Regions from separate parts of the Pseudogracilibacillus sp. SO30301A genome, predicted to be linked through region 4. Evidence: riboswitches for the same ligand, from Rfam matches in the RefSeq annotation. Region 4 holds a riboswitch; each other region holds the start of a gene.

Region 1 (8,439 bases), on a different contig from region 4:
TAACCAAAAAAGTATGGTTTCTCCGGTGTCATCTTTGATACCGATTATTAGATGAGTCGCTATCTTCCCCAACCGTACTGGTTTAGATTTTCCATGCAGCTTATAGGCATTACTTGTTTTAGCTAATTTTAAGCGACTTTCTGGCATTTCTTCAGCAACTTCCTTAATAAAAGCGATCGTACAGCTATTTTCTTTAACGAAGTGTCGTTGCTCATCATGTATCTGTCGATCACTCATAACACGTAGTACTGAAGCACCATCCCCCAAACCCGGAAAGCCTTGGACTGTTCCTAAATCTCCGTAGCATAAAGCTTCTAATATCTGTACTTGTGAAATAAGTGGTAATTGCATCCCGCCTAAACTGTCCGGTTCCTCCATAGCTAAAAATCCTAAATGGTTTACTTGATCAATCAATTCATGATGGACAAAACCTTTTTGCTCATTTTTACGTGCGGAAAGTCGTATATTTTCCCTGCCAAGTTTGTATGCCACCTCTGTAAAAGCTTTTTCTTCGTTCGTTGGATCAAATGAGATCATTAGAAAACTCCTTACTTATTTTTCTCTTTATTATAAGTTGCCAATATACTTTGCAATTTTAAAGCTAACCCCATATTTCCTTTAATTTTTAATTTTCCACTCATAAAGGCTTGTGTTCCATTTAATTTACCTTCTGCCATTTGCACAAAATCTTCTGCCTTCATATGGAGCGTACAATCCGCTTGTTCTTTTTCTCCTTCAGCGCAAGAACGATGATCATTTTTTAATATAAGTTGATATATTCCTGGGTCTTCATCCGTTAAATTGAACTGATAAACAGCATTAACCCCTTCTGCATACTTTGGTTCTCTACTTAATGCATCATTAATTTCTTGAAAAACTTGTTTAACATTTGACATATTATTTCCTCCTGTACTTTTTCTTAATGTAAGCGTATAGTAAATGTTTTTCATTTCATACTCCGTTATATGTCGTGTTTATTAAAAAACAGACAGTACTCATCCCTAAAATTGTATGATCTTATAAGCGGGCTATAAAAATTGTAATAAAAAATTAGTGAGGATTGTGGAATCAAAACTTGGAAATGTATAAACATGTTTCTTGATGCAGAGTGGCGAGCAATTAATGTGGATTCAGATGATCTGTAAATGACGTCATACATTTCTAAGTCACAATCTATGTATATTGGAAATTCTATTAAACAACCAAATGAAAAAAATCCGAACCTATTCAAATTTAAAATTTGAATAGGTTCGGATAACCACATGACAAAACACTTTTCTCTCATACTTTTTTATAAAAAATAAAGACGATTCAAGCTATCTCAGTTTTTCAATCACGGATGATGCAGCAAGTTTTCCGCTGAATAAACAGCCTCCCAAAAACGTACCTTCTAAGGATCGATACCCATGTACACCCCCGCCGCCAAACCCAGATACTTCACCAGCAGCATATAACCCAGCGATTGGCTCCCCTTGAAAATCTAGCACTCTAGCAGCTAAATCCGTTTGTAATCCACCTAATGTTTTCCGACTTAAAATATTTAAACGTACGGCAATAAGTGGACCATTTCTAGGATCTAGTAATCGATGGGGCTTTACAGTCCGAATTAGTTTATCACCAATATAATGTCTTGCACCGTGCATTGCAGTTACTTGTAAATCTTTCGTAAATTTATTCTCCATTGCCCGGTCTCTTGCTTCTACCTGCTTACGCATTTTTTCAATATCAATCCTCTTTTCGCCCACTAATTTATTCATTTTAATCACTAAATTATCAATCGAATCCGCTACAATGAAATCTTCTCCGTAATCAAGAAATGCTTGTACTGGTTTTGGTGATCCAGGTAATACACGTTGTAAAACTTTACTTATACTTTTTTCTGTTAAATCTGGGTTCTGTTCTGAACCTGATAAAGCAAATTCTTTTTCAATAATTTTTTGCGTTAAAATAAACCATGAATAATCGTATCCAGTGTCTAGTATCGTCTTTAGCGTACCCAATGTATCAAAACCTGGTAGATTTGGAACTGGGAATCGATTTCCTTCTGCATCAAACCACATAGAAGAAGGGCCGGGAAGGATACGAATGCCATGCCATTCCCATATCGGACTCCAATTTTTAATCCCTTCCGTATAATGCCACATACGGTCACGATTGACGATACGACCTCCGATTTTTTCCGTAATTTCAAGCATACGTCCATCCACATGCTTTGGAACACCCGAAAGCATTTTTTCTGGCGATTTTCCTAATCGTTCAGGCCAATTTTTACGAATCAATTCAAAGTTTGCCCCTATTCCACCACTACAAATAATGACCGCCTGCGCTTCATACGAAAAATCGCCAATTTCTTTTCGTGAACTCTCTTCTCCCCTTCTGATAGAAGTCGGCTCTAGTATAGCTCCAGTAACTCCTGAAATGGACTTATTTTTTACGATCAATTCATCCACACGATGACGAGGTAAATATGTAACAGTTCCTGCCTCTATTTGTTGATGGAGTGATTTGACAAATGGTGCCACGATACCTGGTCCAGTCCCCCAAGTTATATGAAAACGTGGTACTGAATTTCCGTGACCTTCTGCTAAATACCCACCTCGCTCCGCCCAACCGACTACAGGGAAAATACGAACTCCTTTTTCATATAACCAATCACGTTTTTCATATGTTGCAAAATCAACATATGCCTCAGCCCATTTCAGTCCCCAAAAATCTTCATCATCTAAACGATCAAATTCAGCACTACCAAGCCAATCTTGCCAAGCTAATTCTTTAGAATCTTTTATTCCCATACGTCTTTGCTCAGGTGAATCTACTAAAAATAATCCTCCGAACGACCACCATGCTTGACCACCTAATGACTGTTCACCTTCTTGATCAAGTAACAATACTTTTTTTCCGTTCTGTGCAATTTCAGTAGTCGCTACGATTCCAGCAAGTCCTGCTCCAATGACAATGACATCATATTCCATCTTATCGCCCCCTTTTTATTAGTATTATAAAGTGTTTTACTATTTTTGAAAGTATATTCTCTCTCTTCTGTCAATTTGACCGAATTAGATCTAGTGTTTTCGTTAACTTTTGTTCCCTTGCCGCTTCAAAATGAAATATCCAAGGACATCCCACTGTTTTAACTCGTTCAACAACATTTTGTATCGTAAATTGGTTCGGATCCAATTTCTCGGTAACTTCTTCCCAATATAATGGTGTTGCAATAGTTGCGTCTTCTGTTTTACGTGGAGAATAAGGAGCGATAATCGTTTTGTTCTTTCCATGCTGGACATAGTCAATGTAAAGACGTCCTCCGCGATTCTTTTTAAAACGTTCTATCGTAAAAAGATCTGGTGCTGCATTTACAACAATTTTTGCGATTGTTTCCGTAAAAATGGCAGTTTGCTCAAAGCTTAAACGATTAGTTGGAATTGGGATATGAATTTGAAGCCCTTTATTTCCCGATGTTTTAATAAATGAAATGAGTTCTAGTCCATCTAACAATTGTTTGATCATTTTCGCCGCTTTGATTGCGAGCACAAACTTTTCTCTGCTGGGTGGATCTAAATCAAATACAATTTCATTTGGATACATGCTATCAATCGTTTGAAATGGGACATGATATTCGATTGCACTATGATTTGCAAACCATATAAGCGACTCTAATTGGTTACAAATTTGAATCCGTTTATCCTCTTCTTCCAAATAATCAATATAATCAGGTGCATAACTAGGTAAGTTTTTTTGAAAAAAAGATTTTTCCTCTATTCCATCTGGACAGCGAATAACAGTAAGAGCTCGGTTTTGTACGTACGGAATAATATATGGATAAATTTCTCGTATATATACAAGTAAGTTACCTTTTGTGAGACGTTTTTTTGGCCAAAAGATTTTATCCTCGTTTGATATATTTACTTTTTCAGGTAGCATCGCTAAATCCAATTCCAACCTTTCTTTCGTACAATCTTCCGGTGCTAATGTTGGAAGTAGTTCAGCAAACTCGGGCTCTCGCAATTCATTTGCATGTAAATCTAATGTATTGATGGAAGCACATATTGCTGGAGGTAATCTGATCATTTGTTTCTCTTTTTCACCGTTTGACATAAATATTTTTTTTAATGACGTCATTTCTTCTGCACTTAGACCATGTTTACATTTTCCAATAGTCATCGTTGTTGCATGATGATAAATACCGGTTTGAAAATAATCATTTTTTACATCATATGCTGTTAGAAAAACATATATCTTTCGCCAGTTTTTTTCTTTTAACCAATCATCGTGTGCTTTCCCACGTACATATAAACTTGAGCTTTGTTTCGCTACAATGCCCTCACCTTTATGGTAAAAAACAATGGTAGAAACCTCTTCATAGTCTTCATATGATTTAATCATTTGAAGGGGCATATTCTCTTTTTCTTTTAGCTTTTTAAATAAATTTACTAACATTTTTTTTCTTTCTTTTAAGGACGTTTGACGGTAATCTTTTTGACCTTGTTGCAATAGATCAAAAGCAATAAATGTTGCCGGTCGCTCGATAGAAAGTTTGGCGATTTTCTCTTTTAATTTTAGTCGACCACGTTTTTGTATAGCTGAAAAATTAGCTTGATACGCATTATTTAACACTACTAATTCGCCGTCTAATTGAATAGGTAAATTTTTAGTAAGTACCGGCTCAATTTTCTTACAATAAGCTAAAACCTCAGGAAAATTTTCAGTTAAATCTATATTATTCCTGCTAATAATTTGAATATTATTTTCGCTCCACAATAGAGACGCACGGAAACCATCATATTTCACTTCATAAATCCAATCTTTTTTTGGGATTATTTTTGCTGTTTGGATAGGTTGCATTAATTCCATTTTTTTCACTCCTCCGTTCCTTCTTAATAAGTTGTGCTTTTTAAAGGATAAAAATGCAAAAGCATACACAAACTACATTGAAAAGGAGGCGTCTTTTCATGCATACCATGTGGAAAGGAACCATAAGTTTTGGACTAGTCAATATTCCTGTAAAAATGCATGCTGCCACAGAAAATAAAGATGTGAAATTAAGACAACTTCACAAAGAATGTCAAACACCTATTAAGTATCAAAAAGTATGCCCGGTTTGCGATCGGAAAGTAGAAGAAGAAGAAATCGTTAAAGCGTATGAAATTACGAAAGACAAATTCGTTATGTTAGATGAAGAAGATTTAAATGCATTAAAAAAAGAACAAGGTGATAAAGCTGTAGAAATTCTCGATTTCGTTAAACTAGAAGAAATTGATCCAATTTATTTCGAAAAAAGTTACTATTTATCACCTGGGGATGGTGGTTCAAAAGCTTATTCTCTATTACGTACAGCTTTAGAAGAAACGGGGAAAATAGGGGTAGCTAAGATGATGATTCGTTCTAAAGAACAGCTTGCAGTCATTCGATTTTATGAAAACATACTTGTTGTGGAAACGATTCATTATCCAGATGAAGTAAGAAACATCAAGGATGTACCTAATGTACCGGAAAAGGTAGAAATAGTGAAAAAAGAGCTTGATACCGCAAAATTATTAATCGACCAACTGACAACTGTTTTTGATCCTGAAAAATATACAGATGAATACCGTACTTCACTACTTGAGACAATCGAAAATAAGAAAACCGACAAAACTGCCACAGTTACCGGTAAGACCGAGAGGAAGCCAGACAATGTGACAAACTTAATGGATGCACTCCAAGCATCATTAGATAAAGCAAAAAAAGAAAAAACAAAACCGAAGAAAAAAACGACAACAGCGAAAAAAACTGCAAAATAACAGTAAAGGGGGTGTCCTTTTGATTTTAGGACATCCCCCCACTTTCTAATCTAAATACGCATTCCTAATAGATCATCTTCTTGGCGACCACCTACACGTTCATTTACGATTTCATATGCTTTGTTTAAATTTACTAAATAAGCCTCTTTTACTTCTTTCGCTTCATCTAATTTCTGGATATCATTTTTAAATTTTGTATACCCTTCTTCTAGTGAAAGACTCTTTTCTGCAACAAGCCTATTCATTATTGTTGTCTGCAATCGCTCGATGAAGTAATTGACTGTTCCGTACAGTTTGAACACCTCCATAGTCTTCTTCCACAAAAAACAACCTCCCTATAAAAGAAGGTTGTTCGTAAGTGTATGATCCAAATCAAAATAAGCCTCGGTGTCTTTATTTAAAAATCACCGCGCTTTTCTACCAACACCTCCTATCCTCCGTAGGAACTGATGTACGAGATCAAATAGGCAGGTCTCCTGGCTCATAATCATCGCTTTTCGATCCTTCCCGTCTTCATAATCATGAAAACAGTGGATTATTTCGAATTGCTCCTATACACAGTTGCGGGACAGCACCGGATTTTCACCGGTTTCCCTTTTAAGCAATAAAGATAATTTCTTTATTACACCTATTTCTCCTATATTCAGTTTATATCTTCATTATATCATTAAGTTTTTTTATTACTATAAGTGCGTGTTCAAAACTCCCATGTCTTTACAGACGCCGCAATGAATGAAAAGGATAAAAAGGACCAAGAAGTTCGAGGCGGCGCAGCTCCCGTCAGCGGAATGTATGCTTTTAAATACATGAGCAAAGATCTGGCACACAGAAAAAGTGATCTTCTTTTCCAAGGAAACGCTTCTAGCACGCAGAAAAAGTGCTTTCCTTTTTCAAGGAGCGGAAAAGCAAGCATTCGTGCGAAATTCGCAGTGCCATTTTTACCGGACTTTTTGAACATCCTCTATAATCTCTCTAAAGCATTCTCGATAGCTTCTTCCCCTTCTACTACATCAAATGAACGGTTGAACGTTTTTTCATTATCCAAACAGGAAAAAACTATTTTAGCAACATCAGCTCTTGAAATTTTTCCCCTTCCGGATAAGTTTTCACCTATCAACACTTTTCCAGTGCCTGGATCATTCGTTAGTCCACCTGGTCGCAGAATCGTGTACGTTAATCCACTTCTTAACAATTCTTTATCAGCATAATGTTTAGCGACATAATAATGACGGATTTTTTCATTCCAATATTCTCGGTTATTTGCCTGAAATGCACTTACCATAATAAATCTCTTGATCCCAGCTTGCTTAGTAGCCTCGATCGTCTTTACCGCACCGTCGAGATCTACTAATAAAGTTTTATCTGCTCCAGTATGACCACCTGACCCTGCAGTAAATAAGACGGCATCACAGCCGTCAGCAGCTTTTGCTATTTTCTCAACGCTACCTTCTAAATCTGCTACTACAGCTTCTACTCCTGCTTGTTGAAAAGTGTTTGCCTGCTCTTCTTTTCGCACCATTGCTACAGGTGTATGGTCACTCTCTTTTAATAAGTCGATGAGCTGTTTTCCAATTTGTCCGTTTGCACCTACTACCAATACGTTCACTTTCATACCCCTTTCTTAAACGAGTGTTTATGTACATTGTAATGGAGTTTGAAGATTATTTTAAATGAATTGTTTTTTAACCACGGAGTTCACGATTTAACCACGGCAAAGCAAAATTAACCACGAAGTTTGTAATTTAACCACGTAAAACATGTAATAACCACGGGGGAAAGCAGTAGCCACGCATTTCGCGATTTAACCACGGAAGGGAACAATTATCCCAATAAAAAAATCATCAGCGTTCTATCACACTGATGATTTTTCAATAAACCTTGTTATTTTTTCAAATTATAAAAAGCTTCTAATCCAGCATATTCACCAATTCCTGCAAGTTCATCTTCAATCCGGATTAGTTGATTATATTTTGCCACACGGTCTGTTCGTGATGGTGCACCAGTTTTTATTTGTCCTGCATTTGTTGCAACAGCAATGTCTGCGATCGTTGCATCTTCTGTTTCTCCTGAGCGATGAGAGATAACAGCAGTGTAACCAGCACGTTTTGCCATTTCAATCGCTTCAAACGTTTCAGTTAACGTACCGATTTGATTCACTTTGATTAAAATAGAGTTTCCAACACCTTGTTCAATGCCTTGTACAAGTTTTTCTGTGTTTGTTACGAAAAGATCATCTCCAACTAATTGCACACGTGTACCAATCCGTTCTGTAAGTAGTTTATGACCTTCCCAGTCATTCTCATCGAGTCCATCTTCAATTGAAATAATCGGGTATTTTTCAATTAATTCTTCATACCAATCGACCATTTCTTCGGAAGTACGAACAACACCTTCACCTTTTAAATTATATTTTCCATCTTCGTAAAATTCAGATGAAGCAACGTCCATTGCAAGTTGAACTTCTTCTCCTACTTTATATCCTGCTGCTTCAATCGCTTCTGCAATTGTTTGTAATGCTTCTTCATTGGAGGACAAGTTAGGTGCAAATCCACCCTCATCACCTACGGCTGTATTAAGCCCTTTATCTTGCAAGACTTTTTTAAGTGCATGAAAAATTTCAGCTCCAATACGCACAGCTTCTTTAAACGAAGGTGCTGCA
Region 2 (8,439 bases), on a different contig from region 4:
ATTTTATAGTGCTATACTATTATTCGACTAAAAGATTAATAGATTACATAATATACATTAATAATTTATGACCTAACATATTTCGATTATTTATTACGTACTTAAAAAAAGAACGGTCATAAGGGAAGCGGGGAATAATTTTGAAGAAAAAGGTAGTTGCAATTGGAGCAGTTGCAGTTGTTACTTTAAGTGGTGCATTTTTTAGTCAGCAAGTTCATGCTGAAACATTACAAAGCGTTCAGAATAAACAACAAGAAGTAAAATCACAACTTTCCAAAGCGGAATCAAAAATTGCAGATATTTTATATGAAATCAAAGAAATTAACGAGGAGATTTCAAAATTACAATATGCTTTAGAAGAAAATCAAAAACAAATTGATAAAACAGAAGAGCAGATTACTAATTTAGACAATGAAATTGATGAATTAAATGAAAAAATTGAACAAAGAAATGAGATTCTAAAAAATAGAATCGCTTCTTATCAGGAAAATGGCGGACAAATAGATTATATGGAAGTTGTTCTTGGTTCAGAAGGATTTAGTGACTTTGTTAGTCGCATTTCTGCAGTTACGACCATAACGAAGGCTGATATGGATTTATTAGAAGAAAATGAACAAGATAAAAAAGCCGTAGAGGAAAAGCTTAAAGAGCAAGAAGAACTTGCTGCACAATTAGAAGAACAGCACGAAACAATTGAAGCGCAAAAAGAACAAGAAGAAGCAGCCAAGACAAAACTAAAAGAAAAAGAAGAAAAGCTTAAAAAAGATAAAGCCAAGTTGGAATCCGAAAGTAGCGAGTTAGCGAATCTAGAAGCGGAAATTCGTGCTAGCATGGTTGCACCAGTTACACAAGAAGTGGCATCTGCTACAGAAAATTCAGATGAGACTGGTCATAACGTTGTTACTAGTGATAATAGCACAAGTAATAATAGCGCAAGCAATAATAGTACAAGCAATAATGGTACAAGCAATACCGGTACAAATAATAATAGTACAAGTAATAATAGTACAAGTAATAATAGTACAAGCAATAGCGGTAATAGTGACGGAGGTTCATCCGGTTCTAAAACTAGCCAACCAAAAGTAGCATATACCGGTGGAGGTGGATCTGCTATTGCAGCCGGACGTTCAGTAATTGGTACTCCTTATGTTTGGGGAGGTACAAGCCCAGGTGGATTTGATTGTTCAGGTTTTGTACATTGGGCTTATAAACAAGAAGGTGTAAACTTACCAAGAACAGCAAGTGCAATGGCAAGTGTGGGTACAGGAGTTCCGTACAGTCAGGCAAAACCAGGTGACCTAGTAATATTTAGAGGTGGCGGTCATGTTGGAATATACCTCGGTGGTGGTAAATTCCTAGGTGCTCAAAATAGTACAGGTGTTGCAATTGCTGATATGAACAGTGGATACTGGAAAAACAATTTTGATGGTATCGTTAGAAGAGTTAAATAACTTAAAGAATATTAACGCATCGTTAGTCAAAACTAGCGATGCGTTTTTTAATGCGTAGAATGAAGATTAGGCATAATTTAAACAACCAGCACTATAGACGAACATGTCTTTCAATTTATTTGTGAAACAGGTAATTTCTTAGGGCTCATATTCCTTTTGAAAACATTTAATTTACCGTGACGAGCAGTTCTAATAGATTCTGAGAGTGTGCTCAAGTTTTGACCCACCATAAAAGGTGGTTAGTAAACGGGATATGATAATTATTTTATCGATTTTTGTTACCTATTTTGTAATAATTAAACATATTTTGTGATATAAATGTAATTTTATTAAAACCTCTCTGTTATCTTAAACTGTTATAATTTGATTCGTGAAACAATTAAATAGAGAAGTTACTAGACATAGATAAAGTTATACAAATGAGGGAGCGGAAAAGTCTTGAAGAAAGTAATAGTCTTACTAGGAGTACTCGTGATGTTTACTTATAGCTTTACTATTGTACCGTTAACATCATTTGCAGAAAAAGATTTATCTGAAATTAAGGAAGAGAGAAAAGAAATTAAAGCAGATTTGACGGAAGCTGAAGAAGAAGTCGCAAAAGTTTTAGTAGAAATAGAATCAAAAAATAAAGAAATTAAAGAACTGAATCAGACGTTAGAAGAAAATACAAAAGCAATCCAAGAAGTAAAAGACGAGATAGATTCTGAAAAAGAACAAATAAAAATAATAGAAGATAAAATTGAAGAAAGATTTACTCTTCTTAAAGAACGAGCCAAATCCTATCAGAAAAATGGCGGCAATACTACATATTTAGAGGTACTTTTTGGTGCGGAAGATTTTACTGATTTCATCAGCAGACTTAATGCAGTGACAACCATTACAGATTCTGACGCCGACTTAATAGAAGAACAAGAAAAAGATAAGAGAGAAGTAGAGATGAAACTAAAAGAGTTAGAAAAACTAGAAGAAGAGTTATTGGAAATTGAAAAATTAGTTACAGAACAGAAAGAACAAGCAATCCAGATGAAGGAAGAACTAGAAGTAAAAAAGGATGAATTAAATGAATTAGTTCAAAAACTAGAATTTAAAGATGAGGAATTATTTGCTTTAGAAAATAAAATTCACGCTCAAGATGCAATTCCTGTTTCCGAAAGTGTTACTCCTGAGGCAATGGGTACAGGAACTTTAGGTTGGCCTACACAAGGCGGATACATTTCCAGCCATATGGGTCAGCGTTGGGGTAAAATGCATAAAGGAATCGATATTGCGCGAACTGACCGTAGTACTAGCCCGCCAATATTTGCGGCTGAAAGTGGAACGGTTGAAACAGCTGGTACAATGAATGGTTATGGTAATACAGTAATTATTAATCACGGAAATGGGCTAAAAACATTATACGGTCATATGGCGTCGATTAATGTAAAATCTGGTCAGAAAGTTTCTAAAGGAGATCAGCTTGGAATTATGGGAGCTACAGGAAATTCTACTGGAATCCATCTTCATTTTGAAGTCCATGTGAATGGCTCGCTCCAAAATCCTGTGGGATATTTAAATTAGAAAAGTTAAGGGATTTGTTCTTATTTTAATGGAACAAATCTTTTTTTATTGGACATAAAATTACATAATGTTCTTTTATTGTTAACTTTCAAAAATTCGCCTTACATACTAGAATATCTACATTATGCGATGAGCGTATTGTCACGCAACATTTTCTAGTCTATACTTAGTGTTATAGTAATAAATAATTTAATAGATTATGTTTTGGTTTTTTTGTGATACGAAAAAAATTAAAAAGGAATCAGGTGAAAATCCTGAACGGACCGGCCACTGTAAATGGGGAAGCTGTCTTTAACGATACCACTGGTACTACACTGGGAAGGTAAAAGATAAGCAATGATCCATAAGTCAGGAGACTTGCCAAAGCGATGATGCACATAATACCTTCCAGGTTAAAGGGTTTGCATAATTGGAATTCTACACAATATATAAAACTTAGTTTCAGAGAGTTTAATACTTGTATATTCCACATACATATTTATGCTCTTATCTCTTTACTTGAGGTAAGAGTTTTTTGGTGATAAATTTTTCCAAATGGGGGGATTTTAGTGATTGTTGGTACACCATTTACAAAAAAAGGAAGGGGATACTTAAATGTCAAAAGGTTTTTTAGTGCGTTTTATATCTACGTTAACTATTTTTAGTTTTATCTTTAGTTTTATGCCACATCATGTAGGGGCGGTAGCCCATGACCCAAATGATCATTCCTACGATTATGGAGTACGTATATGGGAAGATGAAACTCCGGATATTGGATTTTATATTAATGCTTCGGCAAGGTATACGCTTGAAACAGTTCAAGAACCAAGCATGGGTACAATATCAGGGGAATGGTCCGTGATGAATTTATTACGAGGTAAATATACCGGTTATGACTATGTTTCTCATATACCTGATGATTATTTTAACAACTATATAAAACGAATTGAAGATTATGTTACATTAAAGCAAGGAAATTTAGATCGAAATAAATCAACAGAATGGTCACGATTAATTTTAGCATTATCAGCATTAGATTACGATATTACGAATGTTTCAGGTTATGATTTCATTGATAAATTATCTGCATCCCACAGATTTTCCTATCGCCAAGGGATAAATGGACCGATATGGGAAGTTATTGCAATGAATACAGGAAACTATGATTTTTATCCGTATAAGATGAGTGATGCCAACACATATGGAAAAATGATTGATTATATTTTAAATCTCGAGATTAAGCAAGCAGATGGAACGACTGGTGGATGGGCGTTGATGGGTACCATACCAGACCCGGACATCACAGCAATGGCATTACAAGCATTGGCACCTTATTATAAAAATCCAGAAAAATATAATAAAACTGATGCAGAAACTACATATGAAGAATTTGAAAAAGCAGTTGAAAGAGGAATTTATACCTTATCTGAAATCCAAGCTGACAATGGAGCTTTTAAAGCTTTTGGGAATGTAAACGCTGAAAGTACGGTGCAGATCATTGTTGCCTTAACCGCTTTAGGTATTGACCCTCTAACAGATAATTTAGATTTAAACGCAATAAATAAAAATGTTAGTTTTCATAAAGGCGACGGATCGATTCAGGACGGCGTGAAAACAAACAATATGATCGATGCTCTTTTAACGTTTTGGGCTGATGGAAGTGGTTCCGAACGAGGGGTAGGCGGATTCAAACACGTAACAACAGGATTCGATGGAGGGGAATCCGGCTATGGTGTAAATGCAATGGCTACGGATCAATCCCTATACGGGTTAATTGCGTATGACCGTTTTATAAAAAGCAAGAATCCATTATATGATATGACCGATATGATGCCAAGACACGGTGGGATACTACATACTGAAATGAAATCCCGAGACGTACAGATCAAGTATGAAATAACGGAGGAATTAGACAAACAATTTACGGTTCATCCTTATGAAATTATTACTATTTCAGAAGGAGAACCGATTGAGGGTAGACAATTTGTAAATTGGAATAGTAAAGCCGATGGAAGCGGTACAATTTATACTTCTGGTGAAAAATTATCTATGCCAGATCGTGATATTTCGCTTTATGCGCAATACGAGGCAATTCCATACAATATTACTTATGAATTAAATGATGGTAAATTTGTGAATGAAAATATAGCAAAAACCTATACAGTTGAAGAAGAAATAATACTTCCTGGTGCAGAAGATATAGAAAAGTCAGGTCATACATTTGAAGGATGGTATGATAATCCTTCATTTGAAGGAGAAAAGGTAACAAGTATTTCCACTGGTAATTATGGGGACAAGACATTCTATGCAAAATGGAAAGAATTAACGGATGTTGATGAAGAGGCAGTTCTTGCAGTTGAAGAAATGATTGCTCAATTACCGTCAGTTAATGAATTAACTTTAGAAGATATAGAGAAAGTGGAAGAAGCGCGAGATGCTTACAATCAATTAACGAATAAAGAACAGGAACTTGTTTCCAATAGTAACAAACTGCTAGAGTTAGAGGAAAAACTATCTATATTAATAGAGGAAGCGAAAAATCAGACCGCCGCAAATAAAGTAATAGACTTGATTGATGCGTTACCTGAAATTGAAAATATTACACTAGATAATAAAAAAGCAGTTGAAGAGACCCGGTTAGCTTACAATAGTTTAACTGAAATACAGAAACAGCTTGTAACAAATATTGAGAAATTAAATGCTTTAGAAACGGAAATAGAGCATTTACAGGCTGCCCACGATTTAGAAAAGGCACAAGCAGTTGATCAAATGATTGAGCAATTGCCAAGTTTAGAAGAGTTAACATTAGAATATAAAGACCAAATAGACAAAGTAAGAACGGCCTTTTATAGCTTAACACCAGCACAAAAGGAACGTATGGAAAACAAAGAACTTTTTGAAGCGATTGAGGCTAAATGGTTTGAGTTGGAACAAAAGGAAAAAGATGAAATTGCTGCAAATAAAGTTGAAATGATGATCAAAGGCTTACCTGTACCGCAAGATGTGAATTTAGATGATAAAGCAGCGATCCAAAATGTAAGAGAAGCTTACGATCAATTAACTACAGCACAAAAAGAACTAGTCCAAAATCTTGAAAAATTAGAACAAGTCGAAGTAAATTTAGAAAAGCTTGAAAAGGAATTAGCTGATCAAACAGCCGCAAATGAAGTAATGCATAGCATCGATTTTCTTCCTGAAGTTGATGATATTACCTTAGAAGATAAAGATGAAATTTCTTTAGTTAGAGAAGAATTTAATCAACTAACAGAGGATCAGAAAAAATTAGTTACAAATGAAGAAAAATTACTTCAACTAGAGGCAAAAATTAAAGAGTTAGAAGAGGCAAAAGAACAAGCAGATAAGGAAGCGGCACAAGAAGTAGAAGAGAAAATTAGCGTTTTACCAACAGTTGAAGAACTATCATTAACTGATCAAGAATCAGTTGAAGCAGTTAGAGCTGCATACGATGCATTGACAGAGAAACAACAGAGTTTAGTAACAAACGTAGAAAAATTAGACGCCTTAGAATTGAAAATAACGGAACTATTGAAATTAGAGACAGACAAAAAAGCGGCTGAACAAGTAGAAGAAAAGATTAATACTCTTCCATCAATAAATGAGGTTTCACTTTCAGATAAGGCTGCTGTAAAAGATGCAAGATCTTTATTCGAAAAACTAACCAAAGATCAAAAAACGCTTGTTTCAAATATCGATACGTTAGTTGCATTAGAAAATAAAATGAAAGAATTAGAAGAAGCAAAAAAAGATAAGGAACCAACAGAGCCATCAGAACCTAAAGAATCAAAAAATGAAGCAGTTAATAAACTAGGAAATGATAACGGAAATAGTAAAAAAACCGGTAAAGAAGCAGATGAGAAAGACGTCAATAAAGCAAAGGGTGAGAGTGCGAATAATAATAAAATTGGTAGCTCCGACGAAGAGCCTGAGGGGAAATCAGGAGACCCAGAGAAATCAAGTAAACTACCAAAGACAGCGACCTATACGTTTACTATTTTATTAGTTGGAATGCTACTTATTGGATTAGGAAGTGTACTCTACTATTTCAGAAAAAAGACTGCATAAAAAAGGAAGATTCTAAAGTCGAGTTTACTCGGCTTTAGAATCTCTCAAGTATCTTACGAAATGAGGTTCTATTATTGCAAAACTTAATAAAAAGAATTTTCTCTATTCTCCTTATTGCATTTCTGTTATTGACAACTTTCATAAATGAACCAGTACTGGCTGAATCCACAAATGGGGAAGAACAAAACTTAGATGTTTCTCTAACAACTAATTTAGAAGATGGTCTAGTCACAAAAGCAGACAAATTAACATTCGATCTGTGGGCAAAGGATGAAAACGGAAATAAAATAAGTGCTGGGGAAATACAAGTTACGAACAATGGACAACCCGTTTCCATTAACTGGGACGATACAGAAAAAACAAGTTATACATTAGCTTTGGAACTTGGAGAAAACAAAGTAAAAATAACAGTTGTTCATAACGATGAAGAATATATCTTACAGTATAAAATAAATCGTGAATTTGCCGAAGATGGGGAAGTCATTGGTACATATACGTTTACATTAGAAGGATTTACAATTGGACTAGGATATATTATCGAGCCTATTCCGGTAGATATTATAAAAGGAGAAAACGCTGCTGAATCATTAGATCGAGTATTAAAGGAAAATGGATTTGATTATGATCATACAGGAACTTTAACGAATGCCTTTTATTTGTCATATTTATTAGACGGAGAAAATCAAATTTATAAATCTAATCCTAAAATTCCAGATATTTTAAAAGAGAAACTTAACGGTGATTACGATGAAACTAGTTATTATCCAGGAGAGTTAGGAGAATTTGATTTTAATTCTTTTTCGGGTTGGATGTATGCTGTTAATAATATTTTCCCTAACGTTGGTTTTGCTGATTACTATCTAAGCGATGGCGATGTGATGCGTGTTCAATATACTATTGCTTTAGGAAGCGATTTAGGAGGCGGATGGGATAATAACTTTTTTGACCCTGTTACAAAAGATGCTCTCACGAAAAAAATTGCTGAAATAAACAGTAAAGAAAATAAAGAAGACTATCTCTCTATTGACATACAGAAAGAAGCTTACGATAAAGCCATTAATGTTCTTCAAAAAGTTAATGCTGATCAAAAAGAAGTAAATACAGCACTTGAAAATATAGTCATTGCAGAAAAAGAACGAGAACAGTCGGAATTGGATAAAGAAGCGGCAAAAGCCGTAGAAGAACAAATCGACGCACTGCCGAGCGATGAAGAATTATCACTTTCAGATAAAGAATCAATCGAATCCGCTCGTTCAGCCTATGAATCGTTAACAGACTCTCAAAAAAAACTAGTATCAAATGAAGAAAAATTATCGAATATAGAGTCGAAATTAGCTGAACGAGAACAGTCGGAATTGGATAAAGAAGC
Region 3 (8,439 bases), on a different contig from region 4:
TAGGAGCAATGAACAGGGAAATAAATAAAATAATGCAAGACCTAGAAATAGACCAAGGATACGCTGTTTCGGTTACTGGGGATTTAGAAGAACAACAAAAAGCTGCCCAAGATTTAGTAATCATCTTTGCAATATCACTATTTCTTGTCTTTGTTGTCATGGCCATTCAATTTAATAGTTTAAAACATCCAATTATCATTTTATTTATTATTCCACTCTCTATTACAGGAGTACTAATTGGACTATTCATTTCTCAAAAAGAATTGAATATAATGTCAGGAATTGGAGTAATCATGCTCGTTGGAATCGTGTTAAATAATGGAATTCTACTAATTGATCGGGTGAGGCAGCTCCGAAATAACGGTTTAGATGTAAATGAAGCATTGGTCAACGCTGGAAAAGAACGAATTAGACCAATTTTTATGACAACATTAACGACAGTCGGCGGAATGTTGCCACTTGCTTTAGCAACAGGAACGTCCAGCGATTATCAATCGCCACTTGCCGTAGTCATTATTTCAGGATTACTATTTTCAACCTTTATAACATTAATCTTAATACCTGCTATTTACCTACTATTTGAGGATATTGGAAATGGAATGAAGCGGATATTTAGAAGGAAGAAGTCCGACGGCGAAACAATTAAACAAGTAAAAGCACAATAATTTTTTGGTGAGGTATTGCGATTCAACGGTTTCGGTCAATTATTCAGCGCACTGACGGAATTCAGCGGTTTCGCCCAACAATTCAGCGATCTGACCGATTTTTCAGCGCAATCTGCATGAGATTCAGCGGGATTTTCAATTATTCGGCGAATTACAAAATTATTCAGCGCACTGCCGGGATTCAGCGGTTTCGCCCAACAATTCAGCGATTTGACCGATTATTCAGCGCAAACCGCATGAGATTCAGCGGGGTTTACTATTATTCAGCGGATTACAAAATTATTCAGCGATCTACCGGGATTCAGCGGGTTCGGTCTATAATTCAGCGATCTGACCGATTATTCAGCACAAACCACATGAGATTCAGCAGGATTTTCAATTATTCAGCGAATTACAAAGTTATTCAGCGCACTGACGGAATTCAGCGGTTTCGCCCAACAATTCAGCTATTTGACCGATTATTCAGCGCAAACCGCATGAGATTCAGCGGGGTTTACTTCAGCGGATTACAAAATTATTCAGCGCACTGACGGAATTCAGTGGGTTCGGTCTATAATTCAGCGATTTGACCGATTATTCAGCGCAAACCACATGAGATTCAGCGGGATTTTCAATTATTCGGCGAATTACATAATTATTCAGCGATCTACCGGGATTCAGCGGGTTCGGTCTATAATTCAGCGGTCTGACCGATTATTCAGCGCAAACCGCATGAGATTCAGCGGGGTTTACTTCAGCGAATTACAAAATTATTCAGCGATCTACCGGGATTCAGCGGGGTCGGTCTATAATTCAGCGATCTGAACGATTATTCAGCGCACTGCCGAGATTCAGCGGGGTCGGTCTATAATTCAGCGCACAGCTGGGATTCAGTGATTACAATCATTAAAAGGGGACCAACAACATCAAGTTGGTTCCCCCATTTTTAGAGATCGTCAAATCCGTTTAAATCACTTGTTTTCGTATATGCCCTTGATTTTTGTTCGAAAAAGTCCGTCTTCGTGCCATCAAAATTATCCACATAAGCGCGGATCCATTTCATTGGATTTTCTACATGCTCTTCGTATATTTCACTTAATCCCATCATTCTGAGCATTTTATTGGCACGATATTTAATATACCCGCTCATTTCTTCCAGGTCAATTCCATCTACATTTTCCAACACATATGTCGACCATTCAATCTCGAGGTCTACTGAATTTCGGAAACTTTCATATACCCATTCTAAAAAGCTTTCATGGTTATATTCAGGATTTTCAGCAAGTGTCGCACGGAACATTTCAGAAATGAACCTACCATGCTCTAATTCATCACGATTAATGTAGCTTACCATCGTTGAAGTTCCAACCATTTTATTATTCCTTGCCAAGTTATAGAAGAAAGCAAATCCAGAATAGAAAAACATTCCTTCAAGCAAAACTGTATACACCATTGTTTTTAAAATATTTTCGATAGTCGGCTCACTGGCGAACGTATTATAATGATGCATGATTGCTTCATTTCGTTTTAACAACACAGGATCTTTCCTACCCAACTCAAAAGATTCATTTTGCTCAGCAAGCGACACAACAGACGATAATACATACGAGTAAGACTCATTGTGAACCGCTTCTTGTTGTGCAATTACTGCCATAATTGATTGCACGGATGGATCAGTAGCATATAGTGAAAATAATAATGCTGTCCTTGTTTGTGGTGCATCCAGAGTAGACAGTAACCCAATAATCTTTAAATAAGCATCTTGCTCTTCTTCCGTTAATGTCGGAAATTGCTTCACATCACTCGCCATGTTTATTTCGTCTGCTTGCCAGTAGTTTCCTACTAAACGCTTATACATTTTATACCAATGTGGATAAGCAATATCATTCCAATTTAAAATTCCACTCGATTTTCCTCCAAAAATTCCTGTTGACTTATTTGGAAATCGCGGCTCTAACGTCTTCGCACGCTCAAGCAGCTTTGACATCTGCCAACACCCTCTCTAGCCAATTTTTGATATGTTTTTCTTGGTGTCCTCTCGGTGATTGCTCAATCTTTAGGCCATCCCATTTACTGTTGTAAAATGTAACTAGTTTGTCGACGGCTTTACAAAAAAGCGCATCTCCTCCAAACTGAGTGTCACCTGACCCGAATACAGCAATATTTTTTGGCTTATAGCCGATTTCCAGCACAAAATCTTTCATTTCATCTGGAGTGCTTCCCATATCCCATGTAAACGTACCTAGAAAAATATAGTCGTATTGTGAGATATCCTGTATCGGTAAATCAATTCCGATTTCATGCATATCAACTTTTGCACCTATATGCTTTAAATGGGCTTCAATCCATTGTGCAATTTCTTCCGTATTTCCACTATAGGACAAATAAGCGACTAAACATCTCATGAATGACACCACTCACATTCTTCGACATCATTTGCTGTTGAACGAACATAATACGATGTTTTCAATCCCTCTCTCCAAGCTTGTAAATGCAGATCTAGAAGAACAGAAGCCCGGATCGTATTTGGAACATACATATTAAATGAAATACTTTGATCAATATGTTTTTGTCTAACCGCATTTTGTTTCACCGACCATCTTTGATCAACAATATAGGCGGATCTGCGATAAATATTGTATGTCTTATGATCTAATTCTGGTGCTGTAACTGGAATTTTAAAGTCTTTCTTTTCTTCATAATAGAACACTTGGAAAACCGGATCGATACTTGCTGTTGAGCCGGCAATCATCGCTGTTGAAGAATTCGGCGCCACCGCCATTAAATAGCCATTACGAATTCCATTTTCTTGTACAGCTTCTTGCAAGTCTTGCCATTTTTGATCCGTATAATTTCGTTCAGCAAAATAGGCGCCTGTCGCCCACTTACTTCCTGGAAACATTGGATAATTACCCTTTTCTTTACTTAATTCCATACTTGCCTTTATCGTTAGATAGGCAATTTTTTCATACAACTCATCTGTGAATGCTAGTGCTTCTTCCGATTCCCATTCGATACCTTTTAATGCTAGTAAATGATGCCAACCAAACGTACCTAAACCACATATTTCTTCAATGGGATTCGCTACTTCCCACCAGCCTATAAAAGGCATCTCTATGTCACCATAGAAGTTGAGACTATATCATAATCCATTTAACATATGGATTCCTTGCGTTTCGATTTAAGGGGTTTTCACCCACCACTTGGCCCTACTCCTGATGCCGAATTTCACGGCCACTATGGGATAGTCGTTAGGCATTTATTCTCTTATTGCTTATATTGGTTGTTTTTTCTGATATAAGACTTTCCTGTAATTACGTTTAAAATACGATAGATTGATTGAATATGGATATTAATCACCTCTTCTACCGTAATAGTAAAGCAGCAAGAGAATTTTAGCACGGGATTGTCTTTAAGAGGATGTTCAAAAAGTCTGGTAAAAATGACACTGCGAATTTCGCACGAATGCTTGTTTCTCCGCCCGCCGCTGATGTATCTAAATCATACACTTCGCTGACGGGAGCTGCGCCGCCTCGAACTTCTTGGTCCTTTTTATCCTCCTTTTTGAAGAACACGCACTTTAATAGAAAGAGTTTCCCCGTTTAGCAAGGTTTTCCTTAGCGGATTACTCCACTAGGCCGCTGGTAAGTTAACGGCTCTATATTTCTGGTTGGTTAACTCTGCCTGTTTAATAGGCAATGTATTTATATCAATAACGTTATCTAGCATTCTTACTTGGATTGGAATCAGTCTTTCCAAAGCATTATTTGGTACAGCACGTCCAAGATTAATTGAGCTTAGATTACAAACGACATAATCACCAGTCTTATATTTTTTCACGATCACATCTTCATTTTCTATATATTCTTCTAAAAACTGTGTCGGTGACTGATTTTGTGTGATTTCTGTACATAAATTAGAACAATAAATAATTCCTGCATGATTATTGTTATTTCGACGATTCACTTCATCACGGTAAAACATAAATGGTGTTCCTGTTTCAAGCTGGGAAACCATAATTCGCTTCATTATTTCAATTGCAGGGACTTTTCTTTTCGTTAATTGCTCATTTCGTATACACTCTTCATATTTTTCACGCCAGGAGCCGGCACCTTTTTCTTCATCATAGAAATCTTCTAACGCATAACCCATCACTTGTTTTACTTCATGTGGGTCTAACAAATACCAATCGCCTCTTTTTTCAACTTGTTCCATAAAATAATCCGGTAAACAAACACCAGGAAAAATATCATGAGCCCGCATCCGTTCATCACCGTTATTTAATTTCAAATCTAGGAAAGATTCGATATCTGCATGCCAGACATCAAGGTAAATCGCAATCGCTCCTTTTCGGGTTCCTAACTGGTCTACACTAACGGCAGTATTGTTAAGTTGTCTAATCCATGGAACAACCCCACTTGACATTCCTTTAAACCCTTTAATGCTACTGCCACGAGCTCGAACTTTCCCCATATATACACCAATTCCGCCACCGTTTTTCGATAACTGAGCAACATCTGTGTTCACATCATAAATTGACTGTAAACTATCATCGACCGTATCTATAAAACAACTTGATAATTGACCGTGTGTTTTACCAGCATTATTCATTGTTGGAGTGGCAACGGTCATATATAAATTACTTAATGCCCAATATGCCTCTAGAACTAGTTGCTTTCGCGCTGATTTTTCTTCATCTTGCATCAGGTGCATCGCAATAATCATCCAGCGTTCCTGAGGAAGCTCGTATATATTTTTATCATGATCTGTTGCTAAATAGCGTGTAGCGAAAGTATAAATTGCTAGATAGTGAAATAAATTATCTTTTGCCGGATCAATATGTTTATTAAAATAATCGATCTCTTCTTTTGTATATTTTTCTAGTAGTGCAGTTGTATAGATTCCTTTATCCGTTAATAATTTAATAAGCTGATAGAAATCACCGTATTTTTCTTCAACGGTGTTTTTACGGTTATTGGCCGCTTTTTGATAAAGTTGTTGTAAGTATATTCGGCTAGCAAAGAAAGTCCATTCGGGATTTGCCTCATCGATATTTTCTAACGCATTTTTTATTAATAGATCCGTTATTTCCTCAAAACTAGAACTCTCATTAATTTGTCTGGATGTCTTTTCTTTATATTCCTCAATTCGTAATTGTAAACCTTCCTGCGCATCTTCAATCAATTTAGAAAGATTTACTTCTTTGCTCATCACAGCCATCCTATTTTCCTCCTTTTTCAAATAAAAAACCGTTCACCCGAGATAAAGGATGAACGGCATAAAGAGACAAAAGGATTTAAACGAAAAAAATAATCCATAATAACTTTCGTGCCGCTTCCCTATCCCTCACCCCGGAGAAATGAAACTTAAGTTAAGAAAGGCAGGTCTCCTGACTCATGCGTATTCGAATAAGATCCTTCCCATACCTTTTACAAACATATAAAATGGTATAGTGGCACTTCTTATTCGACACATTTACAGTTGCGGGGGCAGTTCCAGTTTCACACTGGATTCCCTTTTAAACACGAATGTGTCACCTTTTTAACTATATATTGTATTAAATTTTAATTTTATAACTATATATTGAATATACTAGCATAAATCAATTTCTATAGCAACTAATTTTGATACAATTCTAGTCTCGTAAAAAACTCTTTAATAAACTCATAAAATAACTTTTCCGTTGGTAATAATTCTCTTTCTTTAGGTATGATTGCTCCAACTGAACGTTTTAAACTTGGTTCAATAACAGGGATTTTTACCGTTGCTCGAGGCAAACAATCGACAATAGTTACTTCTGGTATTAATGTTACCCCAAGACCCGCTGATACCAAACCTTTTATAGAATCAATATCTTTTCCTTCAAAAGAAACTTTTGGACGAAAACCTCTTTGAATACAACCTTCCATAATAACTTCTCTTAAAACAAACCCTTCAGGAAATAATACAAACGATTCATCTCTTAATTCGATTAACTTGAGTGAAGATCTGTTAGCGAGTGGATGATTTGAAGGAATTAAAGCAACTATATCTTCGGTAAACAGTACACTGCTATGAATCTTTTCTTTGTCATTAGGCAGTGGACCGACGATTGCAATATTTATATCACCTTTGACAACGCCCTCGATTAATTCATTGTAAGAATCTTGATAAAGCTCAAACTTTACATCAGGGTATTCTTTTCTAAAATGATAAATAGCGGTTGGAAGGATATAAGATGCTAAACTTGCAGAAAATCCGATGTGTATCGTTCCTTTATGAGGATCAATATATTCTTCAACAACCTGCTTCGCGTCATCAATCACATTAACGGCTCGTTCCATATGTTCTAGAAAAATTTTTCCAATTCTGGTAAGGCGAACTGTTCTTCCTTCACGTATAAACAGATCGACCCCAAGCTCTTCTTCTAAATTAAATATTTGTCTACTAACTGCTGATTGAGCTACATGAAGTTTATTTGCAGCCTCTGTAACATGTTCTCTTTTCGCAACTTCCATAAAATATTTGATCTGTCTTAACTCCAAAACAATCACCTCCAATACTATTATCGCATAAAAGCATTAGTTATATCTATAATTAATATTGTTTAGATTGATTATCTTCTGTTACAATATAAATATGGATACTTATGTAAAAACTTATAAGCTAACTCCTTTTGTTTAATAATAGATTGTAAAAGGAATTATATCAGCTAGAAAAGGAGGCGAACATATTGTTAAGCACAAAAGAAAATTCAACGAAAGAGGAACAAGCTGTTATTGACTATATGAATCATGTTTACGAAAAAGTAAAAGCTCGTGACCCTCATGAAAAGGAATTTTTACAAGCAACAAAAATACTTTTTGATTCTCTTGTACCCGTCTTTGTGAAAAATCGCACATACAAAGATTATAACATTTTAGAGCGTCTTATCGAACCTGAAAGAGTAATTATATTCCGTGTTCCTTGGATTGATGATGATGGTAATGTTCAAGTTAATCGAGGCTATCGCGTGCAATTTAACAGTGCAATTGGACCTTACAAAGGTGGAATTCGTTTTCATCCAACTGTTAATTTAAGTGTTATGAAATTTTTAGCATTAACACAGATCTTTAAAAACTCCTTAACAGGCCAAGCAATCGGCGGAGGAAAAGGTGGAGCTGATTTTGATCCTAAAGGAAAATCCGATAATGAAATTATGCGTTTTTGTCAAAGCTTTATGACAGAGCTTTACAAGCATATTGGGCCAGATACAGATGTTCCCGCTGGTGACATAGGTGTTGGAAGACGTGAGGTCGGTTATATGTTTGGTCAATATAAGCGTCTACAAGGGGCTTATCATGCCGGTGTCTTAACAGGTAAAGGGCTAAATTATGGTGGTAGTCTAGGGCGAACAGAAGCAACAGGGTACGGAACGATTTATTTTGTAGATGAAATGTTAAAAGACCGCCGAATGAACATGAAAAACATGACAGTAATTACTTCAGGATCCGGTAATGTGGCTATATACGCAATGGAAAAAGCTATTAAATTAGGAGCAAAAGTTGTAGCATGTAGTGATTCTAATGGTTATGTTTACGATAAAAATGGATTAAGTTTACAGACAATCAAACGGATCAAATTTTCAGAAGGAGCTCGGATTAAAGAATATATTAAATCCCATCCTGAAGCAGAATATTTTGATGATTGTTCTAAAATTTGGTCTGTCCCATGTGATATTGCTTTGCCTTGTGCTACACAAAATGAAATTGACGGAGACGCTGCAAACATGCTCATAACTAACGGTGTGAAAGTTGTTGCAGAAGGAGCAAATATG
Region 4 (8,439 bases):
TACTAGAGTCTCAATCATTTCATTATAAGAAATATTGTTTGTGCGTGCAGAATCAGGAAAAAGACTCGTCGGTGTCATACCAGGTAAAGTATTCACTTCTAATATATACGGTACTCCTTCATCTGTTAATAAAAAATCTGCTCTGGAGTATGTTTCACAACCTAACACTTGATGTGCCTTGACCGCAAAATTTTTTATTTTTGTTGTAAGCTCCTCACTAATTTGTGCAGGAATTATATGTTCACTGCCACCTTCAGCATATTTTGATTCATAATCATACAATTCATTTTTGGGGATGATTTCAATAATCGGTAAAGCAATTTCCTCATTCATTTTTCCCAATACAGGAACGGTTAACTCTTTTCCTTTGATAAATTGTTCAACTAAAATAAACTCATCACTTTGAACAGCTTTTTTAATTGCCTGTTCTGTCTGTTCTTTATTGATTACAATCGTAAGACCGAGTGTTGACCCTTCGCGATTTGGTTTCACAACAAACGGTAACTCAAAATTACGATGAATTTTTTCAACAAGATCATTTATATTTGTTTGATCGGTTATTCGATATCGCTCACCTTTTGCAATTGGTATATTTACAACTTTAAATAACTGCTTTGCTTTGAATTTATCCATTGCAACAGCTGAGGCCATTACTCCAGATCCTACATAAGGAATATTTAACATATCTAACAACCCTTGTATAGATCCATCTTCTCCAAACTTACCATGAAGACCAATAAAAACTAAGTCAACGTTTAATTCAATTATTTCATGTAAACGATCGGGATGAAAGTCAATTCCAATTACTTCATGACCATTTGCTTTTAATGCGTCTATTATTCCCTTACTTGATGAAATAGAAACATCTCGCTCTTTTGAAACCCCACCATAAAGGACAGCTATTTTCAACGTGTCCACTCCTAACCTATTTATAATTTATTTATTCTTTATTTCATAATATCATTTTTTTAAACTCTCTACTATAGTAGTATATGACCGGATGAAGCAATCGTACTATTTTATTGTAAAGAAACTACATGGCATTCAGCTCTAGTTCCTAAACGTAATGGTAGCATCGTGTACCCATATCCTTCTGAAATAATAACTGTTGAACCTTGATACGAAAATGTGCCTCCTTTTTTATAAAATCCAAAACCAAAGATCCTAATTTGTCCACCGTGAGTATGACCGGCGAAAATCACATTAATTTGTTTTTTAACTGCTTCATTTAATTCATAAAAAGCGCTAGGCTTATGTGTACACAACATTGTGAAATTATCTTTTAACTCATTCCAATTAACTGAATGTTCCACATATTGGTCTTCATAATATTTTAATCCAATCAGATTTATTTTTTCATTACCTTTGTAAACAGGAACTATTGTATCTTCTAAAATTATCACATTTTCTTTCTCTAAAATATGTTTCATTTTATTTATATTTGTTTCAAAATCATTGTTCCCCCAGACAAAATATATGGGAGCCCTCAACTTTTTCAGTTTAATGATATTTTGTCGCATTCTTTCTAAAGGTACGCCACGTTCAATTAAGTCTCCTCCAATAATAATGAGGTTGATAGGTTGATTAATTTTTTCAATCGTAGACTCTTTAATTCTTCTTCTGTGTATATCTGATATGAAAAAAATATTAAAACCTCTAAATGAGTCCGGGATTTCTTGAAGTACTATTGATTCATAGACAATATGATCGTTGTGGGCTTTAAAACACATATAGCCTAAGAAACTTACACTAATAAATAAAATAGTCAAATAAACGACGAACAATTTTAAAGCCCCCATTCCGGGTTAACTGAAAAATAAAAGAATTTGTTCCCCTGCAATAATATAGATAATACCGATAATAATAACTAAAATTAATAATACACTTAGCAACCTTGTAAAAGGAGAACCTAAATGAATATATAACTTTCGTTTCGGTGTTTTATGTACCTCACTCCTTGGAGGGAGATTTAATACGTCGACTTCGATAAAATCATCTGTCGAGTCTTTCGTCTCATTAGCTTTATTTTCTTCCGATTGATTTACCACTTCAGCAAATAATTGAGATAATTTTTCCGCCTGATTTTCCTCATGGTCAAGTTTCAAAAGAAAGCACCTCACTTTTTATATTTCATAAATAGTCCAAGTAAAAAATCGACAACAAAATGAAATGCAATAACTACATATAAGTTTTTCGTTAATTCAAAAACATACCCAAGATAGAAACTAATTATGATAACTAAAACTAAAAGAACAGGTTTTTTTAGATAACGAAAATGAACGAGGACGAATAAAGCGCTAGCAAATATATAGCCAAATGATGTTTGAATTACTCCTCGAAACAGAAATTCTTCTGAAATCGCAACAACAATGGCAATGAGAAATATGTTTCCGATCGATTGATTTTTGAAAACTTTTTCATTGATACCACCGTCATCAAAGTAACGACTAGGTAAAAACAGATACAAAACTATCTCGATTACGACAATTATTATCGCCGAAAATATACCAAAAAGTAATATCGCTTTCCCATCTACCGAAAAATAAAGAAACCAATCTGCAATATGATCAAATAAAAAATAACTTAAAAAAATACTAAGTAAAAAAAAGCAGCTTTGTGTTAATAGTAATTGATTCTTAACTTCTTCAGCGGACATGTTTTTTATAATTTCTGATTGTTTCATATCATTCCCCTATTAATAATAAATCTGCCAATTGATGTTGCCAAGATAAATTATTTATTTTTTCCTTTTTAATCGGATTAAGTGATTTTTCCCATTCTTCAAATGAAAAACCACAATTACTACAACATTGCGTATCTTTTTTGGGAACTTTATGTTGAAAACTCTTATATAGTTCTTTTCGGAGACAATCTTTCGACTTCAACCAATTAATCAGCTCTTCCAAACGTTCATATTTTAAATTTCTTCTTATTATACAAAAACGATTAATTTTTTGAAATATTTCCTGCCAGTATTTATTATCAAATTGAATCATATTCTCTTTTATCATACCATGTGATTCAAATTGATAGTGTAAAAATCTCCATTTAATGATAGGTAGTTGAAAAATTTCTTCTAGCTTATCGTCACTAGTGGGGATAATCGTTTTCCCCTTTTGATAAAGTAAATAAAGCTGATTCATTACAAAAGCAATTTCATTATTTGTAGGCAGTTCATTTTCAATTATTTGTAACGGAACATGAATATCCCCTTCCTTATATAAAAGTATACTTAGACTTTCTTTTCCATCTCTTCCGGCTCTCCCAATCTCTTGAATATAGGATTCAATTTGTGTCGGTAGATGATAGTGAATGACAATCCGAATATTTGTTTTATTAATTCCCATTCCAAATGCACTTGTACAACAAATGACATCTAATTGTTCATTCATAAATTGTTGTTGAATTTTTAGTCGATCATTGTTTTCCATACCTCCATGGTAATAAGCAATTTTTTTATCTTGAATTCTTTGCGACAGTATCGAAGCTATTTTTTCAGTTAATTTTCTGCTGGAAAAATAAACAATTGTAGGTTGTTGATAAGTTGAAATAAGTGAACTTAAATGGTTTAGTTTATCATCTTCGGATCCATTTACACGATAAAGCAACAAAGAAATATTTTCCCTGTCCATTGGATAAATATGACGTTTCATCTCTTGACGATCCAAACTGATTATAATATCCTGTTGTACTTCTGGAGTTGCTGTACCTGTTAATGCTAAAATTGGTGGGTTTCCTAGACCTTGTATTACATTGGTTAATCGTAAATAGTCTGGTCTAAAATCATGACCCCATTGGGAAATACAATGCGCTTCATCAATTACAACTAAACTCACTTCGGTTTTTTGCAACTTTCTAATAAATTCTTCCTGTTGCAGAAGTTCTGGTGAAACATATATAAGTTTATAATATGATAATCGGGATAAAATCCTTCTACGTTCTTCTTTATTTTGAAAACTATGTATTGCCACAACCTCTTTATAGTAATAAGATTTAACTTGCCTTACTTGATCAATCATTAAAGAAATGAGTGGTGAGACTACAATAGTTACCCCTGGGAGCATGATTGCAGGTAACTGATAACAAAGTGATTTCCCAGAACCTGTTCTTAAAATTCCTAAAACATCATTTCCTTTTAAAATATCCGTAATAATTTCCTTTTGCCCCTCTTGAAAATTGTCATGCTTAAAAACTTTTCGCAAATAAGTATGTAAATCTTTATCGTTTTGATCCATCGATAACACTTCCACTATTAAAATTATTTACTTGTGTTAAAACAAGACGAATTTGAAAATAACTAATATTTTCATTAACAGCTTCTTTTATATCTTTTAATTTATAGGACTTTATACGTCTAATCGTTTGAATAATTTCTTGTTGATCGATCTCGGAGATATACGGAATTAAAGAAAAGTTTTGGTCGGATAAAGCAATTTCAACAACATGATCATAAATAGTGTTTATTTTCAAATGACGGATTTGGGCAATTTCTTCAATTGTAAATTGTTGCTCCAATAATTTGCGAGTTCTATCTGCTGATTGCGTTAGTATTATTTGTGAAAATAAATCTTTGCCAATTGAATAAAGATATGGATATTTCTGTTGTTGATTTATAATTGTCGCTAACATCAAATGAATAACATTTGTAGTGATAAGGTGGATATCTTCTTCATTCATTTGTAGTTTCTTAGCAGTTTGAGTCTCTGTAAGACCAACGATATGATAACTAGTAATTTGATCCAAAAATATAGATGGATGGTTTAAAGGTAGTTGTTTCAATATAGTCGTAAGCTCATCATATAATCTATTTAAATAGTTATCAATATCTTCTTTTACATGTTGATAATATATTTTTACCCAATTTTCGATATCTATATTTTCGATAATAGGTATGTAAGTAAAATTTCTCTTTTTGCTATTTGTTAATACTTGAATTAATAATAACAACCTACAAAAGAAAGTTTGATCAAATTGTCGAAAACGAAAACCGGACAAATACGCCAGGTTATTTGCAGATTGAGCAAATCTTTTTTTCCCTTTGTCTGTTATGTAATAAAAATTTGTATTTCTTGAGGGTTGAAGTAGCTTTTGTTCCACAAGTTTATTTACAAACATAAAAAAACGACGTTTAGTAAGATTCTTATAAACACCAAAATATTCGGTTAGCCTAAATAACTGAGCATCTTGAATCGTTTGAATAGATTGTTTTCCTTGCAGTAAATAATATACTGCTGAAATTGAACGCTCTTTTTGCATTTTATTTTGACAAGTTAATAATACATGTTGAAACAATAACTAAGCACCCCTTTTCTAATTCAATTCTACTATAAGAATGGCTAATCTGAAATAAATAACTGTTCTTTATAATAAAAAAATCCCAAATAAGGACTTTGTAAGCATAATCCATTATTCGGGTTAATCATTTATATATAGTATTCATTAAATTTGTTGTTGAATACAAAAGCGATCATTTGCATATTTTCTTAAAAGATGAGTTATTATCGGATATAATAAGATAATAAAAACTGCATTTCCAATTGCATGGTATGTATCAAACGGTAATCCTAAAATATAATATGGCCAAAACTTCCCTGTAACCTGGTAGGTCGTTAGTGAAATAATAAATCCATAGAAGTAGCCACTAATTATCCCAATTAATACGATAACGACAGTATGTATTTTTTTAAATACCTTTCCAAGTAATCCGCAAATAATACCAATTAATCCCCAAGTGACAATTTGCCATACTGTCCAGATTCCCATTCCTAACAGCATATTCGAAAGGAACGTTACAATTAACGACAACAATAGAGCCGAAACGGGACCAAGTAATATTCCACAGATAATAATTAGTGCTGTGACTGGTTGAACATTTGGTATAAAAACTACAACAGCACGACCCACTATGCCGAGTGCAGCAAAAATAGCTAATAAGGTTAATTTATACGTGTTCAAACTATTATTCCCATGCTTGTAAATCGAAAACTATTTTGTATCCAGCTTTTAATTCATATTCTGCTGCACCAACCATTGCCATTTCATCATTCACAAAATACATCCATGCTTTCTCTTCTCCTTCTTCTGGAGCAACCCCATCAATGGAAGTAATAAATCCATTATCTTCTTCAATATCATAATTTTCTTTCATAACATCCATTAAGATATCATTTTCTTCAATTGCTATTTCTTTTTCTGACAGTACTTCTTCCCCTTCATCTTTGGAAATGGTTACTGTAATAACTTCTTCTTGTACTTCTGTTGTTTCTGGAGTCGCTTCTGTTGATTCCTCTTGAGTAGGTGTTGCTGGATCATTAGAACATCCAACAGCCAATATAAGCGCTGAGAAAATAGTAAATAAAGATAACATCCATTTTTTCATCATTTCATTCTCCTTATCATAAAAGTGTTGTAAATTTTGGTATCTACTTTGTAGTAGAAGGATACTGTGCAGTAGTGAAAATTTAAATACTACGAAATGTAGACAAGTTACAACTATTGGACAATTTATGGAAGTTGTGACAAGACCTATCGTTGAAAATAACCTCTGAAAAATAAAAAATGCAAACACCAAGAGGGTTTGCATGTAAATAATGAATATAGATTGATGCCTTACCCCCGAAGCTTCAATGAAATTTGAAGAATTTGGCAGGTCTACTGACTTGTAATTCATCCTACTTTAGGCACCTTCCCGTACATGTACAGTGGTTTTACGCCTAGTTCGTCATTACTTACAGTTGCGAGGACAGTTCTAGATTTTCACTAGATTCCCATTTAAGTATACGATATGTATACACACCAAAGTCTCCTATCAAATTTTATCATTATTACTGTGGAATTTTAAAACTAAATGTTGTTCCTTCATTCACCTTACTTTTAACTGAAATGATTCCTTTATGCGCAGATACAATATGTTTGGCAATCGCAAGTCCTAGTCCAGTACCTTTTTTCTTGTCATTACGTGTTCGTGATTTATCTGCTTTATAAAATCTTTCAAATATAAATGAAAGATCTTCTTCAGGAATTCCAGAACCATTATCTTCAACTTCAACATAAAAATGTTGGTCTTGAGAACGTACGAGGATATGTACATACCCTCCCGGCTTCGTATGACCAAGTGCATTGTCGATTAAGTTGGTACAAACTTGCTCAATTCGATCTTGGTCAATTGTAATCATATTCTTTTCGATCTCTTTTGTCAAACGTAATTCAATATTATATTCTTCCGCCATACCAATAAACTTTTTGTAAATTCGACTGGTAAACTGTTCAGCATCGATAGTTTCTAAATTTAATTCTATATGTCCCGCTTCCATCCGACCAATATCTAACAACTCATTTACGAGCCGCCCCATCCGAAGAGATTCTTCATGAATTATTTTAGCTAACTCATTTTTTTCTTCCTTTGACTCAGCGATATCATCAACAATTGCCTCACTATATCCTTGCAATAGTGCAATTGGTGTGCGAAGCTCGTGAGAAACATTAGAAATAAAGTCTTTTCTTAATTTATCAATTTGACGTTCTTCCGTCATATCCCTTATTACTGCAACTGCACCACGAATATACGATTTATCATAGAGAGGAGTCATGATCATCACCCAATCTCTCCCTTGGAGATTCAACTCCTGTAAAACTTCTTTTTCTTCTTTAATTACCTTTTGTAATATTGATTTAACCTCGTGTGGAAGCTGATTTTCAGATTCATCCGTCGTTAAAATATTATTTTCAAAATTCCAATCCTCGATAAATTTTTTGGCGGGTGGATTAATAACAATAATTCTTCCTTCCCTTGTTAATGTGATCACTCCATCAGCCATAGAATTTACAATACTTGAAAGTTGCTCTTTCTCATGCCTTAAAGCGTCAATATGAAAGTTCAACTGTTTTCCCATTCGGTTGAATGCAATCGCCAGTTCACCTATCTCATCATGGGTTACAACTGGGACTTTCGTATTAAACTGACCTTTAGCCAAATCAATAGCTGCTTCTCTCATACGAATGAGCGGAGCGGTAATTCTTGTTGAAAGGAAAAATGCAAAAATTGTCGTCAATACAATCGCAATTGCAGCGGCGACAAAAATAATTTTAGTCGTTTCCGCTTTTGTTTGATTAATAACGTCCAATGATTGAAAAACGAATATAGCTCCGCCTTTTTTATCGATCGGTATACCGATTACCATTATTTCAGCTTCGTCTTCTAAAACAGTCATTTTCTCGTTATATGTTCTATGTTCCTCTACTACTTGCTTTAAATCAGGATTATTTTCAGGGGAAATCGCATCCAAATTTAACAAATGATTATTCGTCGTATTTGAAGCCCATATTTCTCCATCTTCAAAATAAATGATAACTCTACTAGTCGGATCCTTTACACTTTCGACCATTTCTCGAATCAGAGACTTTTCATCATGTTCTTCTACTACCAGCGAAATTTTTGAT

What was found. A riboswitch is a leader RNA that binds a small molecule or an ion and turns the genes downstream of it on or off. The one in region 4 is predicted to bind cobalamin.
Region 1: another riboswitch for cobalamin. It lies ahead of SPD89_RS08225 (hypothetical protein); the one in region 4 lies ahead of SPD89_RS00410 (DUF4430 domain-containing protein).
Region 2: another riboswitch for cobalamin. It lies ahead of SPD89_RS04255 (InlB B-repeat-containing protein); the one in region 4 lies ahead of SPD89_RS00410 (DUF4430 domain-containing protein).
Region 3: another riboswitch for cobalamin. It lies ahead of SPD89_RS02375 (ribonucleoside-diphosphate reductase subunit alpha); the one in region 4 lies ahead of SPD89_RS00410 (DUF4430 domain-containing protein).

The regions. Positions count from the first base shown of each region.
Region 1 is NZ_JAXHDD010000012.1:20,553-28,991, forward strand. It holds gene SPD89_RS08200 (acyl-CoA dehydrogenase family protein) at 1-537, opposite strand, end outside; gene SPD89_RS08205 (SCP2 sterol-binding domain-containing protein) at 549-896, opposite strand; gene SPD89_RS08210 (FAD-binding dehydrogenase) at 1,317-2,972, opposite strand; gene ligD (DNA ligase D) at 3,043-4,851, opposite strand; gene ku (non-homologous end joining protein Ku) at 4,950-5,780, shown strand; gene SPD89_RS08225 (hypothetical protein) at 5,831-6,103, opposite strand; cobalamin riboswitch at 6,230-6,427, opposite strand; gene SPD89_RS08230 (SDR family oxidoreductase) at 6,742-7,386, opposite strand; gene eno (phosphopyruvate hydratase) at 7,662-8,439, opposite strand, start outside.
Region 2 is NZ_JAXHDD010000005.1:7,650-16,088, forward strand. It holds gene SPD89_RS04245 (C40 family peptidase) at 141-1,451, shown strand; gene SPD89_RS04250 (murein hydrolase activator EnvC family protein) at 1,890-3,008, shown strand; cobalamin riboswitch at 3,197-3,387, shown strand; gene SPD89_RS04255 (InlB B-repeat-containing protein) at 3,603-7,070, shown strand; gene SPD89_RS04260 (DUF4430 domain-containing protein) at 7,145-8,439, shown strand, end outside.
Region 3 is NZ_JAXHDD010000002.1:119,912-128,350, reverse strand. It holds gene SPD89_RS02395 (efflux RND transporter permease subunit) at 1-665, shown strand, start outside; gene SPD89_RS02390 (ribonucleotide-diphosphate reductase subunit beta) at 1,591-2,631, opposite strand; gene SPD89_RS02385 (flavodoxin) at 2,615-3,049, opposite strand; partial or broken gene SPD89_RS02380 (ribonucleoside-diphosphate reductase subunit alpha) at 3,046-3,708, opposite strand; partial or broken gene SPD89_RS02375 (ribonucleoside-diphosphate reductase subunit alpha) at 4,290-5,864, opposite strand; cobalamin riboswitch at 6,007-6,199, opposite strand; gene SPD89_RS02370 (LysR family transcriptional regulator) at 6,263-7,168, opposite strand; gene gdhA (NADP-specific glutamate dehydrogenase) at 7,411-8,439, shown strand, end outside.
Region 4 is NZ_JAXHDD010000001.1:70,966-79,404, forward strand. It holds gene SPD89_RS00375 (D-alanine--D-alanine ligase) at 1-909, opposite strand, end outside; gene SPD89_RS00380 (metallophosphoesterase) at 1,020-1,784, opposite strand; gene SPD89_RS00385 (hypothetical protein) at 1,806-2,105, opposite strand; gene SPD89_RS00390 (CPBP family intramembrane glutamic endopeptidase) at 2,117-2,683, opposite strand; gene SPD89_RS00395 (RecQ family ATP-dependent DNA helicase) at 2,685-4,235, opposite strand; gene SPD89_RS00400 (helix-turn-helix domain-containing protein) at 4,219-5,292, opposite strand; gene SPD89_RS00405 (ECF transporter S component) at 5,440-5,955, opposite strand; gene SPD89_RS00410 (DUF4430 domain-containing protein) at 5,960-6,379, opposite strand; cobalamin riboswitch at 6,628-6,815, opposite strand; gene SPD89_RS00415 (ATP-binding protein) at 6,825-8,439, opposite strand, start outside.